DNA from 3 places in the Pantoea sp. SM3640 genome. Region 3 is predicted to be linked to each of the others. Evidence: predicted binding sites of a transcription regulator. Region 3 holds the regulator's gene; each other region holds the start of a gene.

Region 1 (5,278 bases), 300 kb from region 3:
ACGACACTCTAAGAGTCACATAATCAAAAGCATACCAGAAACAGAAACGAAAAAGGCACCCCTGAGGGCGCCTCTTTGATGCGGCAGAAATTAATGCTTATTGAGGAGTCGTTCTGGTTGCTCGGCTGATTCTATCTTGGCGATGCCTGCTTCGAGGATCGAGATAAACTGCCTTGCCACATCCGTTGTCAGCCAGTAGGTCGGGCCAACATCCGCTTCTTCTTCTTTTTGATCCTGCGACGACAGCGAGTGCAGGCGGATCATCATGGCGTCATAGCTATCAACGGTACTGATGTCCCAGCCCACCAGTGGATGGGTCTGGATAACGTCTTTTCTTCTGTCCATTATAACCTCCTTATTACTCGTTAAACGAAGTGCATGATGAGGTTCAATGCGGCTTTTTTATTCCGATAGCGAAACAATTATAACAGTAAACCCGGGTATCACTGTTTAAAAAATGCCGTGAGCCAGCTTCTCACAGAATATTTGCGTTTGAAAGGAGGGCGTTGAAAAATAAAATGCCTGACGGGCAGGCATTTTTATCACTGTTCAATGGGCATGCAAAAAGCGGGTTAAGCCGCGTGAACGGGCTTAAAGTGCCGGGGTTTCCGGCACGATGCCGCCGCCACGTTTTTGCAGTGTTTCTGCCAGACGGGCAAAGTGCTGCTGAAGCTGCTCATCATGGTTTTGATTTTGGGCTTCCAGCGACAGATTGTGCACCAGCAACTGACTGGCACGATCGTCAAGACAGAAAATCAGACTGGAAAAGGCATTTTCCAGCACCGTTAAACGACGCTGCTGATCACCAATCAGTGCTAACAACTCACCAAAGGTCATCGCCTCTTCCGGTTTATCAGTAGTCATGGTGTCGCACCTCCTGTTATGCGTGACGAGCGCAAGGATAGGGCATTGATCATTAAGAGTCTAGATGCAGAGAGGGGGAAGTGCGAGAGGGGAGAAAAGATAAAAAAACCGGGTGGCGACACCCGGAAAAAAAGCACAGTGGCGGTTAATCAGTAATGAACCAGTCGTCAGCGCTTTCCCACGTCTGCTGCAGGATTTCGCTGATCTGGTCGCGCGTCTCTTTTCCACCGCCCAGCACGCTGAGATTGTTAGCACTGGCGTAACGTACCTTGACGTGATTGGTCGAGTCAGGGAACTGTTCGTCGATGCGGCGCGATAATTCATCGCTTAACGCTTCTATCGCGCCAGCAGGAAGAGGTCGGGTATTGGATACGGTAATTTCAACGCGCATAATAGCCTCCGGTTAAGATGCTGTATATATTTACAGTATTGGTGGTCCGGAGGCAAGTAAAATTATGCGATGCGCCAGTTCAGCGTTTCACCGGCCAGGAACGGCACCAGTGAGTGGCTGCCGAGCGCAATTGACTCCGGCACCTGCCACGGCTCACGCACCAGCGTGATCGTCCCCTCATTCAGTGGCAGACCGTAAAAACGCGGGCCATTTTCAGAACAGAACGCTTCAAAATGTTCCAGCGCATTCAGCTCTTCAAAAACGGTGGCGTAGGCGGGCAACGACGTCGGCGCATTAAAAACGCCCGCACAGCCGCAGCTGGCCTCTTTAAGATGACGCAGATGCGGCGCGGTATCGGTGCCAAGGAAGAAGCGTGGATTCCCGCTCGCTACCACTTTACGCAGCGCTTCCTGATGCACGTTGCGCTTAAGGATGGGCAGGCAGTAGAGGTGCGGGCGAATTCCGCCCACCAGCATATGGTTGCGGTTAAACATCAGATGCTGCGGGGTAATGGTTGCGCCCAGCGTCTCACCGGCATCAGCAACATATTCAGCGGCGTCCTGCGTCGTAATGTGCTCCATCACCACTTTCAGTGCCGGAAACTGGCTGCGGAGCGGCACCATCACGGTTTCGATAAAGCGGGCTTCGCGGTCAAAAATGTCGATATGTGCATCAGTCACTTCACCATGGATCAGCAGTGGCATACCGAGCGTCTGCATCCGATCCAGCACGCGGGCAATCGACGCGATATTGGTCACGCCATGACTGGAGTTGGTGGTAGCGTGCGCCGGATAGAGCTTCGCCGCGGTGAACAGACCGGCGGTGAAACCGCGCTCAAGCTCATCAGGATCCAGCGAGTCGGTCAGGTAGCAGGTCATCAGCGGCGTAAAGGCGTGATCGGCGGGCAGTGCCGCCAGAATGCGATCACGGTATGCTTCACCGTCCGCCACGCTGGTTACCGGCGGCACCAGGTTTGGCATCACAATGGCACGACCATTCACCGCGCTGGTATAGGGCAGGACCGTTTTGAGCATCTCATCATCCCGAAGATGAATATGCCAGTCGTCAGGGCGACGCAGGGTAAGTTGCTGAGGTTGTGCTGTCATCAGTGAAGCTCCGGCAGAAAGGAAACAAAAGGCGTGTTTTGGCCGGGGTCTAAGCATAAGGATTCAGGCAACCGTTTGCACCTGCTTTTTATGCCGCCAGAGAAAATCCGCGCCAGTAGGCGCGGAAATCGGGATTACTGCGTAAAGGGAATGACCAGTTCGCCGGGCTTCACTTCCAGTCCTTTGGCAAATTTTTTCGCCAGCGATTCGCCTTTGCTGCGGTCAGCGCTGAGCACATAGGCGGGTTTTTGATCAAAATAGCTTTTCAGCGACTGATTCAGATAAGGCGTCAGCGTCTTCATGATTGAGGCCATTTTTTCCGGGGCAACCTGGGCATCGACAATCTCCAGATCGCGCAGATAAATTGCGCCCTGCTGCTGATCATAAACCGGCTGAGCACGCATCTTCAGTTGCATATCGGCCTGCTGCGGGCCAAACAATGAGGTCACATTAATTTTAGCGTTGCCGGAGAGCGTCACTTTACCCGGCTCTTCGCGGCCAATCTGACTGGTCAGGTTGTTCAGCACGATGTGTGCGTTAACCAGTCCGGAAACGCCAATATCCTTCTCGTAGTTGTTGTGCTTCTGCAGCGCCTGGTTTACTTCCTGTTCGCTGATGGTGTATTGCGTCAGTTGATTACAGCCGCTGACCAGCAGCGCCATCAACAGGGCAGTCAGCCCGAAAAAAGCCTTTTTCATCGATCTTTATCCTGAATATCAGAGCCAGTAAACAGGCCATAGCCTGCCTGAATGCGTGACGGGTGTCATCAGGAAAGGGATGAGAAACGCCGCAGCGTCTCTCATCAGGGCGGGACTAATGCGCTATCGAAGAAAGCAGATTAACCTGGGTCTGTTTGGCCATGTTATCGCGGTAGTCCGCCACCCGGCTCGGCCAGTCGATACCGGCGACCAGCGTCAGGGAGCGCAGTAGCGGGAAGAGATTAAAATCATCTTCCGACAGTTCGCCGTTTACCGCATTAGGCTGAACGATGAGTTTGTCCAGTTTGCGCAGATCCTCACTCACATTCTTAATCAGCCCGGCAGAGTGACTCTTCAGCGTTTCAAAATCACCGAGGCTCGCCTGTTTTTTGCTGCGGAAATAGGCACGCGCCTCAGGCGTCGCGAATTCGGCAAAGGCCGCTTCGGCAATGCGCGGCAGCAGCAGTTTATTGACATAGCTGTTCATGTGGCGCAGCCAGTCGCCAATCGCCGGGTTCAGCGCGCCGGTGATCAGCGGCGCGCCATCCTGCTGATCGACGTAATGCACGATCTCCATGCTTTCAGGCATTGCGCTGCCATCCTGCTTTTGCAGAATCGGTGCCATTTTCTGCCCGATCAGTCGTTTTGGCGTCTCTTCATCGTCGTTGAGCATCACCACCAGCTCAACCGGCTTATTCTTCAGACCGAAAATCATTCGCGCCTTAACGCAGAAAGGACAGTGGTCATAGATATAGAGTTTCATCCTGATCTCCGGGATTTTTACAGGTTTAGTGTTTAACAGAGTGAATCAATTCATCCTGTTTTCGGGCGCTCAAAAAGTATGGAAGAGATTACCCTGCAGGGCAAACCTGCCAGCCAAGATTGGTGGCTGTAGCCGGGCGAACCGACGGGTCATCGCTGTGATAACAGAGCAAAATCAACCTCTTTAAAGCTAAACCGCTGTAACGTTTTACCGCAGCCCAGGCGGCGGTTATAGTGAAAGCCGGGTAATGACGGCTATCACTCACAGCCATTGATTTCAGGAGTCAGGATGTTTGGCTATCGTTCTGCCGCGCCCAGGGTGCGATTAACCACCGATCGACTGGTGGTCCGTCTGGTTCACGAACGTGATGCCTGGCGAATGGCAGATTACTATTCGGAAAACCGCCTGTTTTTAAAACCGTGGGAGCCGGTGCGCGATGACAGCCACTGCTACCCGTCGGGCTGGCAGGCGCGCCTCGGGCTGATTTCCGACATGCATAAGCAGGGGTCGGCCTTCTATTTCATTTTAATGGACAGCGATGAAACCGAAGTGCGGGGCGTGGCGAACTTCAGCAACGTGCTGCGCGGTTCCTTTCACGCCTGTTATCTCGGCTATTCACTGGGTGAAAAGTGGCAGGGGCAGGGGCTGATGTTTGAAGCCTTGCAGTCGGCTATCCGCTATATGCAGCGCCAGCAGCATATTCACCGCATCATGGCGAACTACATGCCGCACAACCAGCGCAGCGGCGATCTGCTGGCGCGACTCGGTTTTGAAAAAGAGGGTTACGCGAAAGATTATCTGCTGATCGACGGACGCTGGCAGGATCACGTGCTGACGGCCTTAACCCTGCGGGAATGGACGCCTGACCGGCGTGGACAATAATGAGGACGCGAGCATGAAGATGGCTTTATCCGCGCAGGCATTGCGCGTGCTGGGCTGCCTGCTGGAGAAGCAGGTCACCACGCCAGAGCAGTATCCGCTGTCACTGAATGGCGTAGTGGTGGCCTGTAATCAGAAATCGAATCGCGAGCCGGTGATGGAGCTGAGTGAAAGCGAGGTACAGAATCAGCTCGATCAGCTCGAAAAGCGTCATCTGGTCACCGGCAGCAGCGCCGCCGGACAGCGGGTGGTGAAATATGAGCAGCGTTTCTGTAATTCCGCGTTTGGTACACTGAAACTCAATAGTGCGGAAGTCGCTCTTCTCACCCTGCTGCTGTTGCGCGGGCCGCAGACGCCAGGCGAACTGCGTACCCGCAGCGGACGTCTGCACGAGTTCAGTGATGTCGGCGACGTCGAGCAGACGCTGGAAGGCTTGATGCAGCGCGAAGACAGTGCACAGGTCATCCGCCTGGCGCGTGAGCCAGGCAAGCGTGAAAGCCGCTTTATGCATCTGCTGGGCGATGAAGATGACGCCCATCAGGCTGCCGACGCGCCGGAAGAGCAGGGCGACCTGGCG
Region 2 (5,278 bases), 1.0 Mb from region 3:
CGATTGATATGATCATCCGCCGTCCGGAAATGCGCTACAAACTGGCAAGCCTGCTGGCTAAAATGATGAACCTGCCGGCACCGCTGCATGACGGTGAACCGTCCGCTCCCGCGACGACTGAATCGGAAAGCAACGAGGCCTGACAGGAGATAGAGAGGCGCGCCTGTCGCGCCTCTTACCAATGCACCGTATACCGCAGCACCAGTCTGCCAGGTATAAATAAGCAAAACGGGACATATGGACAATCTTCACCTCCCTCAAGCCACGTCGCCTTTGGCCACGTGGCTTTATTATCTTGAGCACCTGCATACTCAGGCCATCGAACTGGGTCTGGACCGTATTCGTCAGGTAGCACTTCGTCTCGACCTGCTGAAACCCGCTCCGTTTGTCTTTACCGTGGCCGGTACTAATGGCAAAGGCACCACCTGTCGCACCCTGGAAACGCTGCTGATCGCTGCGGGTTACCGCGTTGGCGTCTACAGCTCGCCGCATCTGGTGCGTTATACCGAACGCGTCCGGGTCCAGGGCGAGGAGCTGAGTGAAGCGCAGCACTGCGCCAGCTTTGCGGAGATTGAAGCCGGACGGGCTGATATTTCGCTGACATACTTCGAATTTGGTACGCTCTCCGCGCTGAATCTGTTCCGCCAGGCGCAACTGGATGTCGTGATCCTCGAAGTCGGCCTCGGCGGACGACTGGATGCCACCAACATCGTGGATGCCGATGTCGCCGTAGTCACCAGCATCGCGCTGGATCACACCGACTGGCTGGGCCCGGATCGCGAAAGCATCGGGCGCGAGAAAGCGGGTGTGTTCCGGGCAGGGAAACCGGCAGTCGTCGGTGAACCCGATATGCCACACAGCATCGCTGTGGTCGCGCAGGAAAAAGGCGCTCAGCTGTTACAGCGCAACCGCGACTGGTCCTGGCATGCCCAGGCCGAAAGCTGGTCGCTGCGTGATGCGCAGGGCGAGCTGAACGATCTGCCACTGCCTCAGGTGCCGCTGCCTAACGCGGCGACCGCGCTGGTGGCGCTGCGGGTCTCAGGGCTTGAGGTCAGTGAGATGCAGATTCGCGCCAGCCTGCCGCTGGCGATGCTGCCAGGGCGGTTCCAGACGATAAGTGAATCACCGCGCGTGATTCTGGATGTCGCTCATAACCCGCACGCGGCAGGCTATCTGGCGTCGCGTCTGGCGGCGCTGCCGAAACGCGGCAAAGTACATGCCGTTGTAGGCATGCTGCATGATAAAGATATCGCCGGAACGCTCGCGGCATTGGCTCCAATGGTTGATGCCTGGTATTGTGCACCGCTTGACGGTCCGCGCGGTGCCAGTGCAGAGCAGCTGCTGGATGCGCTGCCGCAGGGCGAGGCCTTTGGTTCTGTTGAACTCGCCTGGCAGCAGGCGCGCGAGCGGGCTGCGCCGCAGGACACTGTGCTGGTCTGTGGTTCATTCCACACGGTGGCACAGGTCATGGAATCGATTGAAACGGAGAAAGGACGTGGCAAGTAAGTTTCAGAACCGTTTAGTCGGCACCGTTATTCTGGTCGCCGTTGGCGTGATTGTGCTGCCAGGGCTGCTGGATGGTCAGAAAAAGCATTACAAAGAGGAGTTCGCCGCCATTCCGCTGGTGCCGAAACCTGACGATCAGCAGGACAGCGAAATGGTGCCGCCGGTAACCCAGTCGCTGCCCGCTCAGCCGCCGGAAGGCGCAGGCAGTGCCGTCAATAGCAGCAATGGCAATGGTAAAACCAGCGCCACGGCGGAGCAGGGACGGACGCAGCCGGATGAAGAGAGCGATCCGGTCGTGGTCTCGCCGCCGCCGGTTCATCAGTCTGTGCCTGCGCAGACGATGACGAAGCCGAAAGCGGCAGAGCAGCAGAAACCGAAGGCCACCGAGCAGCCTAAGCAGAAGCCGGTTGAACAGCAGAAGCCAAAAGTCGTGGAGCAGCCTAAACCGAAGCCAGTTGAGCAACCTAAAGCGGTTGAGCAGCCGAAGCAGGAAGAAGCGCCAAAAGCGGCAGAGACCACGGCTCCGGCGGGGCAGGCTTATGTGGTGCAGTTAGGTGCGCTGAAGAACGCCAGCAAAGTAAATGAGATTGTCGCGCAGTTGCGGCTGTCGGGCTATCGCGCCTTTACCGTGCCGTCAACACCGGTTCAGGGTCAGATTACCCGTATCTACGTTGGTCCTGATGCCTCGAAAGCTAAAATGCAAGGCGCGGTGGGTGAACTGAAAAGCATCTCAGGACTGGGCGGTGTCGTTAAGCCGTACAGCGCCCGCTAAACAGGCGATTGGCGCTGCCGATAGCAGTAACAGGTAGCGTCTTTTGCCGGGCAGGCAGTACGCTTAACGCGCACTGCCGCATAAAATAGTGACGATTTTCAACGGCCTGTCCGGCTGAGAATCACCGGGGCGATTGCGGTTTTTTTCATCGCCTTTTTTATGGATGCAGAAAAAGAAAACCGCTACGCAAACGTTTTCTTTTTCTGTTAGAATGCGCCCCGAACTGGATGCAGGGGTGCAATTGCACTGGCGCTGGAAGAGTTCATGATCTGGATTGATTACGTCATTATTGCGGTAGTTGGTTTTTCGGCTCTGGTCAGCCTGGTTCGTGGGTTTGTCCGGGAAGCCTTATCTCTCGTTACCTGGGGATGCGCGTTTTTTGTCGCCAGTCATTACTACGCCTACCTTGCAGTCTGGTTTACAGGTTTTGACGACGAACTGGTTCGTAACGGTATTGCCATCGGTGTGCTGTTTGTGGCGACCCTGATTGTGGGCGCCATTGTGAACTACGTTATCGGCACGCTGGTGGAAAAAACCGGCCTGTCGGGAACCGACCGGGTGTTGGGCGTCTGTTTCGGGGCGTTGCGTGGTGTGCTGATCGTAGCCGCTTTGCTGTTCTTCCTTGATACATTCACTGGCTTTTCCAAAAGTCCGGACTGGCAACAGTCTCAACTCATTCCCGAGTTCAGTTATATCATCAGGTGGTTCTTTGATTACCTGAAAAGCACGTCGAGTTTTTTACCCCGGTGATGTGACCGGGTGTGCGGCTAAATGAGGAAATGACAACATGTGCGGTATTGTCGGTATCACCGGTTTCATGCCGGTCAACCAGTCGATCTATGACGCGTTAACGGTGCTCCAGCACCGCGGGCAGGATGCCGCAGGCATTTGTACTATCGATGCGCTGAAATGTTTTCGCCTGCGAAAGGCAAACGGCCTGGTCAGCGACGTTTTCGAAGCACGCCACATGCAGCGACTGCAGGGCAATATGGGGATCGGTCACGCGCGTTATCCCACCGCGGGCAGCTCCAGTGCCTCTGAAGCGCAGCCATTCTATGTAAACTCCCCGTATGGCATCACCCTGGCGCACAACGGTAACCTGACCAACGCCCATGTGCTGCGTAAACACCTGTTCGAAAAGGGTCGCCGTCACGTTAATACCACCTCAGATTCTGAAATTCTGCTGAATATCTTTGCGCAGGAGTTAGATCGTTTTCAAAACGATCCGCTGGAAGCTGACAACATTTTTGCTGCGGTGGCTGCGGTACATCAGCAGGTTCGCGGTGCCTACGCCGTCGTAGCGATGATTATCGGCCACGGCATGGTGGCCTTCCGCGACCCTAACGGCATCCGTCCGCTGGTGCTGGGCAAGCGCGTTATCGCTGATGGCCGCACCGAATATATGGTCGCCTCCGAGAGTGTCGCGCTGGATACGCTGGGCTTTGAGTTCATCCGTGACGTTGCACCGGGTGAAGCGGTTTATGTCACTGAAGCCGGCCAGCTTTCGACCCGCCAGTGTGCTGAAAACCCGAAAAGCAATCCGTGCCTGTTCGAGTATGTCTACTTTGCGCGTCCGGATTCCTTCCTGGACAAAATCTCCGTCTACAGCGCCCGTGTCCGCATGGGCACCAAGCTGGGCGAGAAAATTGCCCGCGAGTGGGAAGATCTCGACATCGATGTCGTGATTCCGATTCCGGAAACCTCAACCGATATCGCGCTGGAAATCGCCCGTATTCTCGACAAGCCTTATCGTCAGGGCTTCGTGAAAAACCGCTACGTTGGCCGTACCTTTATCATGCCGGGACAGCAGTTACGTCGCAGCGCGGTACGCCGTAAGCTCAACGCGAACCGCGCTGAATTCCGTGATAAAAACGTGCTGCTGGTGGATGACTCTATCGTGCGCGGTACGACTTCAGAGCAGATTATTGAGATGGCACGTGAAGCGGGTGCAAAACGCGTTTACCTGGCCTCAGCGGCACCGGAAATTCGTTTTCCGAACGTCTACGGCATCGATATGCCGAGCGCCACGGAACTGATTGCGCACGGCCGCGAAGTGGAAGAGATTCGCCAGCTGATTAAAGCCGATGCACTGATTTTCCAGGATCTCGACGATCTGATCGAAGCGGTGCGTGAAGAGAATCCGGACATTGCACAATTTGAGTGCTCGGTGTTCAACGGCATTTACGTGACGAAGGATGTCGACCAGCAGTATCTGGAGTATCTGGAGTCGCTGCGTAATGATGATGCCAAAGCGCTTCAGCGCCAGAACGAAGTCGAAAATCTTGAGCTGCACAACGAAGGCTGATACCCATCCATAGTCGGGCAGCATACAACAGGGCGGGAGCAATCCCGCCCTGTTTGTTTTCAGAAACCCGCTGGCCGCGTATGATGGCGCATTGGCTGACATAAGGTTGGAATATGAAACGACTCATCATTGGCATCTCTGGCGCAAGCGGGGTGATCTATGGCGTGCGCATGCTGCAGGTGTTGCAGCAGGTGGAAGAGGTAGAAACGCATCTGGTCATGAGCCAGGCGGCACGTCAGACGCTGGGGCTGGAGAGCGATTATTCGCTGCGTGATGTGCAGGCGCTGGCCGATGTGGTGCATGACGTGCGCGATATTGCAGCAAATATCTCGTCGGGATCGTTCAAAACGCTGGGCATGGCGATTTTACCCTGCTCGATGAAAACGCTTTCAGGTATTGTGCACAGCTACAGTGACTCATTGCTGACCCGTGCGGCTGATGTGGTATTAAAAGAGCAGCGTAAGCTGGTGTTGTGCGTACGCGAAACCCCGCTGCACGTCGGCCACCTGCGGATGATGACCACCGCGGCTGAACTGGGTGCCATTATCATGCCGCCCGTGCCGGCGTTTTATCATCGGCCTGAAACCATCGATCAGCTCATCGACCAGACCGTGAATCGGGTAATCGATCAGTTCGATATCGAATTACCTGAAGATCTCTTTATGCGCTGGCAGGGTGCATAAAGTTCCGCTGGC
Region 3 (5,278 bases):
CACAGACGCCAATCGCCTGCACAAAGCGCAGCGCCAGCATCAGAGTGGTATCATTCACCCACAGCATGCCCGCACAGCCGATGCCAAACATGGCCAGTCCGGCCAGCAGCACCGGTTTACGTCCAATGCGATCGGAAAGCGGTCCCCAGAAGAGCTGCCCACAGGCGAAACCCGCCAGAAAGAGACTCATACTGGCGCTGATCAGGCCCGGCGAGGTATTAAACGTTTGCTGCATCGCACCAAAGGCGGGCAGATACATATCTGTGGCTAAAAAGCCGAGCATGCTCAGCAGGGCAAGGTAGGGCATAAATCCTTTATTCGACAACATCTCATTCTCATTTTTGCAGGATGAACGCGGCAGAGTGTAAAAGGTGCGTTTGCCGCTGTGAAACGGTAATATTTGCCGATTGCTGTTAAAATTTTTGAAGGCAGATTATGTGGTCAGAATATGCATTAGAGGTCGTTGACGCGGTCGCCCGCGGGGGCAGCTTCAGCGCCGCTGCTCAGGAGCTGCATCGGGTGCCCTCTGCCATCAGCTACACGGTGCGTCAGCTGGAGAACTGGCTGGCAGTGCCACTGTTCGAACGCCAGCATCGCGAAGTGGTGCTGACGCCAGCAGGCGAACATTTTGTCCGGGAAGGGCGCAGCGTCATCAAAAAAATGCTTGCCACCCGGCGGCAGTGTCAGCAGCTGGCCAATGGCTGGCGCGGGCAGCTCAGCATTGCCGTTGACCGCATCGCCAAACCTCAGCGCACCCGGCAGCTTGTTAAAGATTTTTATCGCCACTTTCCCGATATGGAACTGATCATCAGCTATGAAGTTTTTAACGGCGTCTGGGATGCACTGGCCGATGGCCGGGTGGAAGTTGCGATTGGGGCCACCCAGGCGATTCCGGTAGGCGGACGGTTTGCATTTCGAGATATGGGTACGCTCAACTGGCGCTGCGTGGTCGCGCCCGATCATCCTCTGACTCAGGCGAACCAGATCGATGATGACACGCTGCGTAGCTGGCCGTCACTGGTGCTGGAAGATACATCACGCGCACTGCCGCGTCGTATGACATGGACGCTGGATAACCAGCGCAGGCTGGTGGTGCCGGAGTGGCAAACCGGACTGGAGTGCGTGCAGGCAGGCTTGTGTGTGGCGATGGTGCCGGGTCATCTGGCCAGACCACTGCTCGACAGCGGCGAGCTGGTCGAACTGACGCTGCCGGTGGCATTTCCGGATAGCCCTTGTTGCGTCAGCTGGGCAGAGGATCGCGCATCACCGGCGACAGGCTGGTTGCTCAGCTATCTGGGTGATGCGCAAACGCTTAATCAGGAGTGGTTAAGCGAGGATTAGCGGCGATAGTCGCGGAACGGACCATCCGCCACTGAACGGCGCTCAATCAGCGTCGGATGGACTTCAATCGTTTGAGACACTTCACGCTTACTGGTGATGCGGTCAAGCAGCATATCCAGCGCTTTCTCACCCAGCTGGGCTTTTGGCTGATGCACCGTGGTCAGGGCAGGGGCGAAATAGCGGGCGTTGCGCACATTGTCATAGCCGATGACCGAAATATCCTGCGGCACGCGCAGACCCATCTCGTCGGCGGCGCAAATGGCCCCCATCGCCATGATATCACCGCCGCAGAACACCGCCGTCGGGCGCTGCTTCTGCGACAGGATCTGCTGCATCGCCTGATAGCCCGACTCCGGCTCAAAGTCACCCTGTACAATCCACTCGGCACGCGGCTGAATACCCGCTTCTTCCAGTGCCTTTAGGAAACCGGCATGGCGTCCACCGCCGGTGTTACGCTCCATCTGACCGGGGATAGCACCAATATCACGGTGTCCGCGTTCAATCAGATAGCGTCCCGCCAGATAGCCGCCCTGGAAAGCATTATCCAGCACCGTGTCAGTAAAGTCGGCGCGCGATTCGCCCCAGTCCATCACCACCATCGGGATATTGCGGTTCTCTTCCAGCATCTGCAGCAGATCGTCCGGATACTCAGAGCACATCACCAGCAGACCATCGACGCGCTTCTGCGCCATCATGCTGAGGTAGGCGCGCTGTTTTTGCAGATCGTTATGCGCATTACCCAGAATCAGCGTATAGCCTTTGTCAAAACAGTGGTTTTCAACCGCTTCAATAATTTCAGCGAAATAGGGCGCTTCGCTGGAGGTGGCAAGCAGGCCCAGCGTTTTGGTGTGGTTTACTTTCAGGCTGCGCGCCACAGCACTTGGCGAGTAGTGCAGTTCCTTAATTGCCTGCCAGACCGCCTCGCGTGTTTCTTCAGCGACAAAGCGGGTTTTATTGATGACGTGCGAAACGGTGGTCGTTGAGACGCCAGCGCGTTTCGCCACATCTTTAATTGTTGCCATGAAAATCGGACTCCAGTGCTTACCTAACTCTATGATAAGCGTAATGTTAAACGTTTGCGTCTGCTCAGGGTTTTTTCCGCAAAAATGCGGCTTTTCTGGCCGGTAAACAGGCCGCTGGCGGAGAAAAAACGCCAGAAAAGATGCGCAAACGGAATCAGGGTTGCGCGCGTTGCGCAACAAAGGCGGGATTCTAACAAGGCTGAACGGATAAAACGAGATTTTTACCGGACCCTGTGGGAAAATGCCATATCCCTGCAAAGTGTGTGACTAAGGAGCAAGCAATGAGTACCGATTTGAAACTGGCTTTGATGACCACTGTCGGCTGTCTGCTGATGATTGTGGCCTTTAGTTTTACTGCCATTCTGCACTAATAAAAAAAGCCGGGATTATCCCGGCTTTTTTCTGACTGTTCTGCTGCTCAGCGTATCGTTTTCGGCGTCATCACCCGACGGGCACCAATATAGTGGCGCTGCCAGTAATCTTCCCCTAATGCACTGATCTGAATATCTTTGCCGGTACGTGGCGACTGAATAAACTTGCCATCGCCCAAATAAACGCCGACGTGGTCCGCTGTGCCGCGGCCATTAATACGGAAGAAGACCAGATCGCCTTTCTCCAGCGACTCACGCTTGATCGGCGCGGCGTCACGCAGGTGATACATCTCGTTAGCGGTACGCGGGATCTTAAATTTCACCAGGTCTTTATAGGCATACCAGACCAGACCGCTGCAATCGAAACCGGTATGTGGAGAGGTGCCGCCCCACTGATAGGGTTTACCCAACTGCCCCATCAGCTTGGTCATTGCGGTCTCACGCGCCTTCTGATAGCGCTGGCGGTGGGATTTGCTCATTTTAATCGTGCCTGGCTCGCGGGTGGTGACCTCAGCGGTTTTCAGCTGGCGCTGATGCCCATAGCGTTTCTTCTCTTTATTTTTTTCTTTGCTTTTGCTGATACGGGCGGTTTTGAGCGAGGTCTTCTTAGCAGGCGTCTGTTTAGCAGTGAGTTCGACTTTTTTTTGTTTTTTCGTTTTAAGTTTTTGGTCAGGGCTGAGACGAGTTTTTTTCGTCACCGTTTTTACCGGGCGACGCTTGCGGCGTTCATCGTCGCGCGCACTCTTTTTCTCTGCTTTATGCGTATTGACGTTCACCGGCGCGTGAGGCGACGCAGCGGCGATGTTGAAAAACAGTTGCGCAAAGGCCAGCATAAAAAGCGTAATGATTAAACGCATAGTCCATTAATTAGTTAAGTTGTCAGGGCCACTACGCACCGCGACAAAGTTGAGATTAATCTGATCCAGGATCAGTGCCCAGGCCATTCTAGTCCAGTTCGCTTAAAAACTGTAATGCCTTTTAATGTTAATCTTTGCAGCCCACGTGATTGCACTGAAAATGAACATTTTCAGCATGTTATACCAACGGAATTATTACGAATTATTAAACTGTTACCAGCTGTTAATACCTGAAATTAAATGTCCTGCGCACGGGACTTAACAATGATGGTCATTTAATCGGGCAGGGAGCAAAATCTCATTTTCAGTCACGCTGCGAAGTCGCTACAATAAACAAACACGAAGTAACGAATTAAGGAAGGCAATTATGAGTACTGTAGAAAAAATTCAGCGCCAGATCGCAGAAAACCCGATCCTGCTGTACATGAAAGGTTCCCCGAAACTGCCAAGCTGCGGTTTCTCTGCACAGGCGGTGCAGGCGCTGTCAGCCTGCGGTGAGCGTTTTGCTTACGTGGATATTCTGCAGAACCCGGACATTCGTGCCGAGATGCCGAAATACGCTAACTGGCCGACCTTCCCGCAGCTATGGGTGGATGGTGAACTGGTTGGTGGATGCGACATCATCGTCGAGATGTTACAGCGTGGTGAACTGCAGTCGCTGATCAAAGAGACCGCAGAAAAATTTAAAGAAGCAGAATAAAAAAAGGCCGACATTATGTCGGCCTCTTTCATTGTGGCATCCCTTATGCGGATGTCGTGGCGTCTGCGTCGCCCCCGGCGAAGGGCAGAGGCCAGCCACCTAACCGTTTCCAGCGGTTCACCAGCTCGCAGAACAGTGTCGCCGTCTGCTGAGTGTCATAGAGCGCTGAATGCGCCTGCGTACTGTCAAACTCCATTCCCGCCGCAATACAGGCTTTCGCCAGCACCGTCTGACCCAGCACCAGTCCGCTCAGCGCTGCGGTATCAAAGGTGGCAAACGGGTGAAACGGATTGCGCTTCAGGCTGGCACGTTCTGCTGCCGCTGACATAAAGTTCAGATCAAACGTGGCATTGTGCGCCACCATAATGGCGCGATTGCAGCCGCTATCTTTAATACCCTTGCGCACCATTTTGAAAATGGCGTGCAGCGCCTCATATTCACTCACCGCGCCGCGCAGCGGATTACTCGGATCGATACCGGTAAAGGCCAGCGCTTCCGGATGCAGCAGCGAGCCGACAAAGGGTTCGACGTTGAAATGCAGCGTCTGGTCAATCTGAATCCATCCCTCTTCATCCATTTTCAGCGTGATAGCGGCAATCTCCAGTAACGCATCGGTTTGCGCGTTGAAACCAGCGGTTTCAACGTCGATCACCACCGGATAGAAGCCACGGAAACGTTGATTGAGTGCATTAGGGGAATTCGATTCAGACATCAGGATCTCGTTGCAGAAAAAGGGCAGCGCGTATTATGGCAAAAAACGGGGACGGGTGCAGCAGATGAAGCGCAGAGAAAGGGATTCAGCCCACCGGGTCAGGCGGGCTGAGGGGCAGGTTTAGTTGCCCAGGCCGTTACCGGCATCTTTGTTCTCGATCAGCTCGATTTTGTAGCCATCGGGATCTTCAACAAAGGCAATAATGGTGGAGCCGCCTTTAACCGGGCCCGCTTCACGGGTCACATTGCCGCCATCTTTGCGGATACGTTCACAGG

The links. The regulator PurR, encoded in region 3, represses purine synthesis genes. The targets are predictions, from matches to a motif close to CANGCAAACGTTTGCNTG.
Region 1: a site for PurR is predicted at 2,426-2,443, ahead of pyrC (dihydroorotase). Genes of this name have one in related genera too.
Region 2: a site for PurR is predicted at 2,462-2,479, ahead of cvpA (colicin V production protein). Genes of this name have one in related genera too.

The regions. Positions count from the first base shown of each region.
Region 1 is NZ_CP064872.1:2,356,935-2,362,212, reverse strand. It holds gene bssS (biofilm formation regulator BssS) at 91-345, opposite strand; gene IV493_RS10960 (hypothetical protein) at 592-864, opposite strand; gene dinI (DNA damage-inducible protein I) at 1,010-1,255, opposite strand; gene pyrC (dihydroorotase) at 1,318-2,361, opposite strand; gene IV493_RS10945 (lipoprotein) at 2,496-3,059, opposite strand; gene grxB (glutaredoxin 2) at 3,175-3,822, opposite strand; gene rimJ (ribosomal protein S5-alanine N-acetyltransferase) at 4,111-4,704, shown strand; gene IV493_RS10930 (DUF480 domain-containing protein) at 4,718-5,278, shown strand, end outside.
Region 2 is NZ_CP064872.1:1,017,261-1,022,538, forward strand. It holds gene accD (acetyl-CoA carboxylase, carboxyltransferase subunit beta) at 1-143, shown strand, start outside; gene folC (bifunctional tetrahydrofolate synthase/dihydrofolate synthase) at 238-1,506, shown strand; gene dedD (cell division protein DedD) at 1,496-2,278, shown strand; gene cvpA (colicin V production protein) at 2,543-3,028, shown strand; gene purF (amidophosphoribosyltransferase) at 3,066-4,583, shown strand; gene IV493_RS04855 (UbiX family flavin prenyltransferase) at 4,697-5,266, shown strand.
Region 3 is NZ_CP064872.1:2,053,193-2,058,470, reverse strand. It holds gene punC (purine nucleoside transporter PunC) at 1-328, opposite strand, end outside; gene punR (DNA-binding transcriptional activator PunR) at 436-1,341, shown strand; gene purR (HTH-type transcriptional repressor PurR) at 1,338-2,363, opposite strand; gene IV493_RS09545 (YnhF family membrane protein) at 2,645-2,734, shown strand; gene IV493_RS09540 (C40 family peptidase) at 2,782-3,591, opposite strand; gene IV493_RS09535 (Grx4 family monothiol glutaredoxin) at 3,956-4,291, shown strand; gene rnt (ribonuclease T) at 4,335-5,003, opposite strand; gene gloA (lactoylglutathione lyase) at 5,124-5,278, opposite strand, start outside.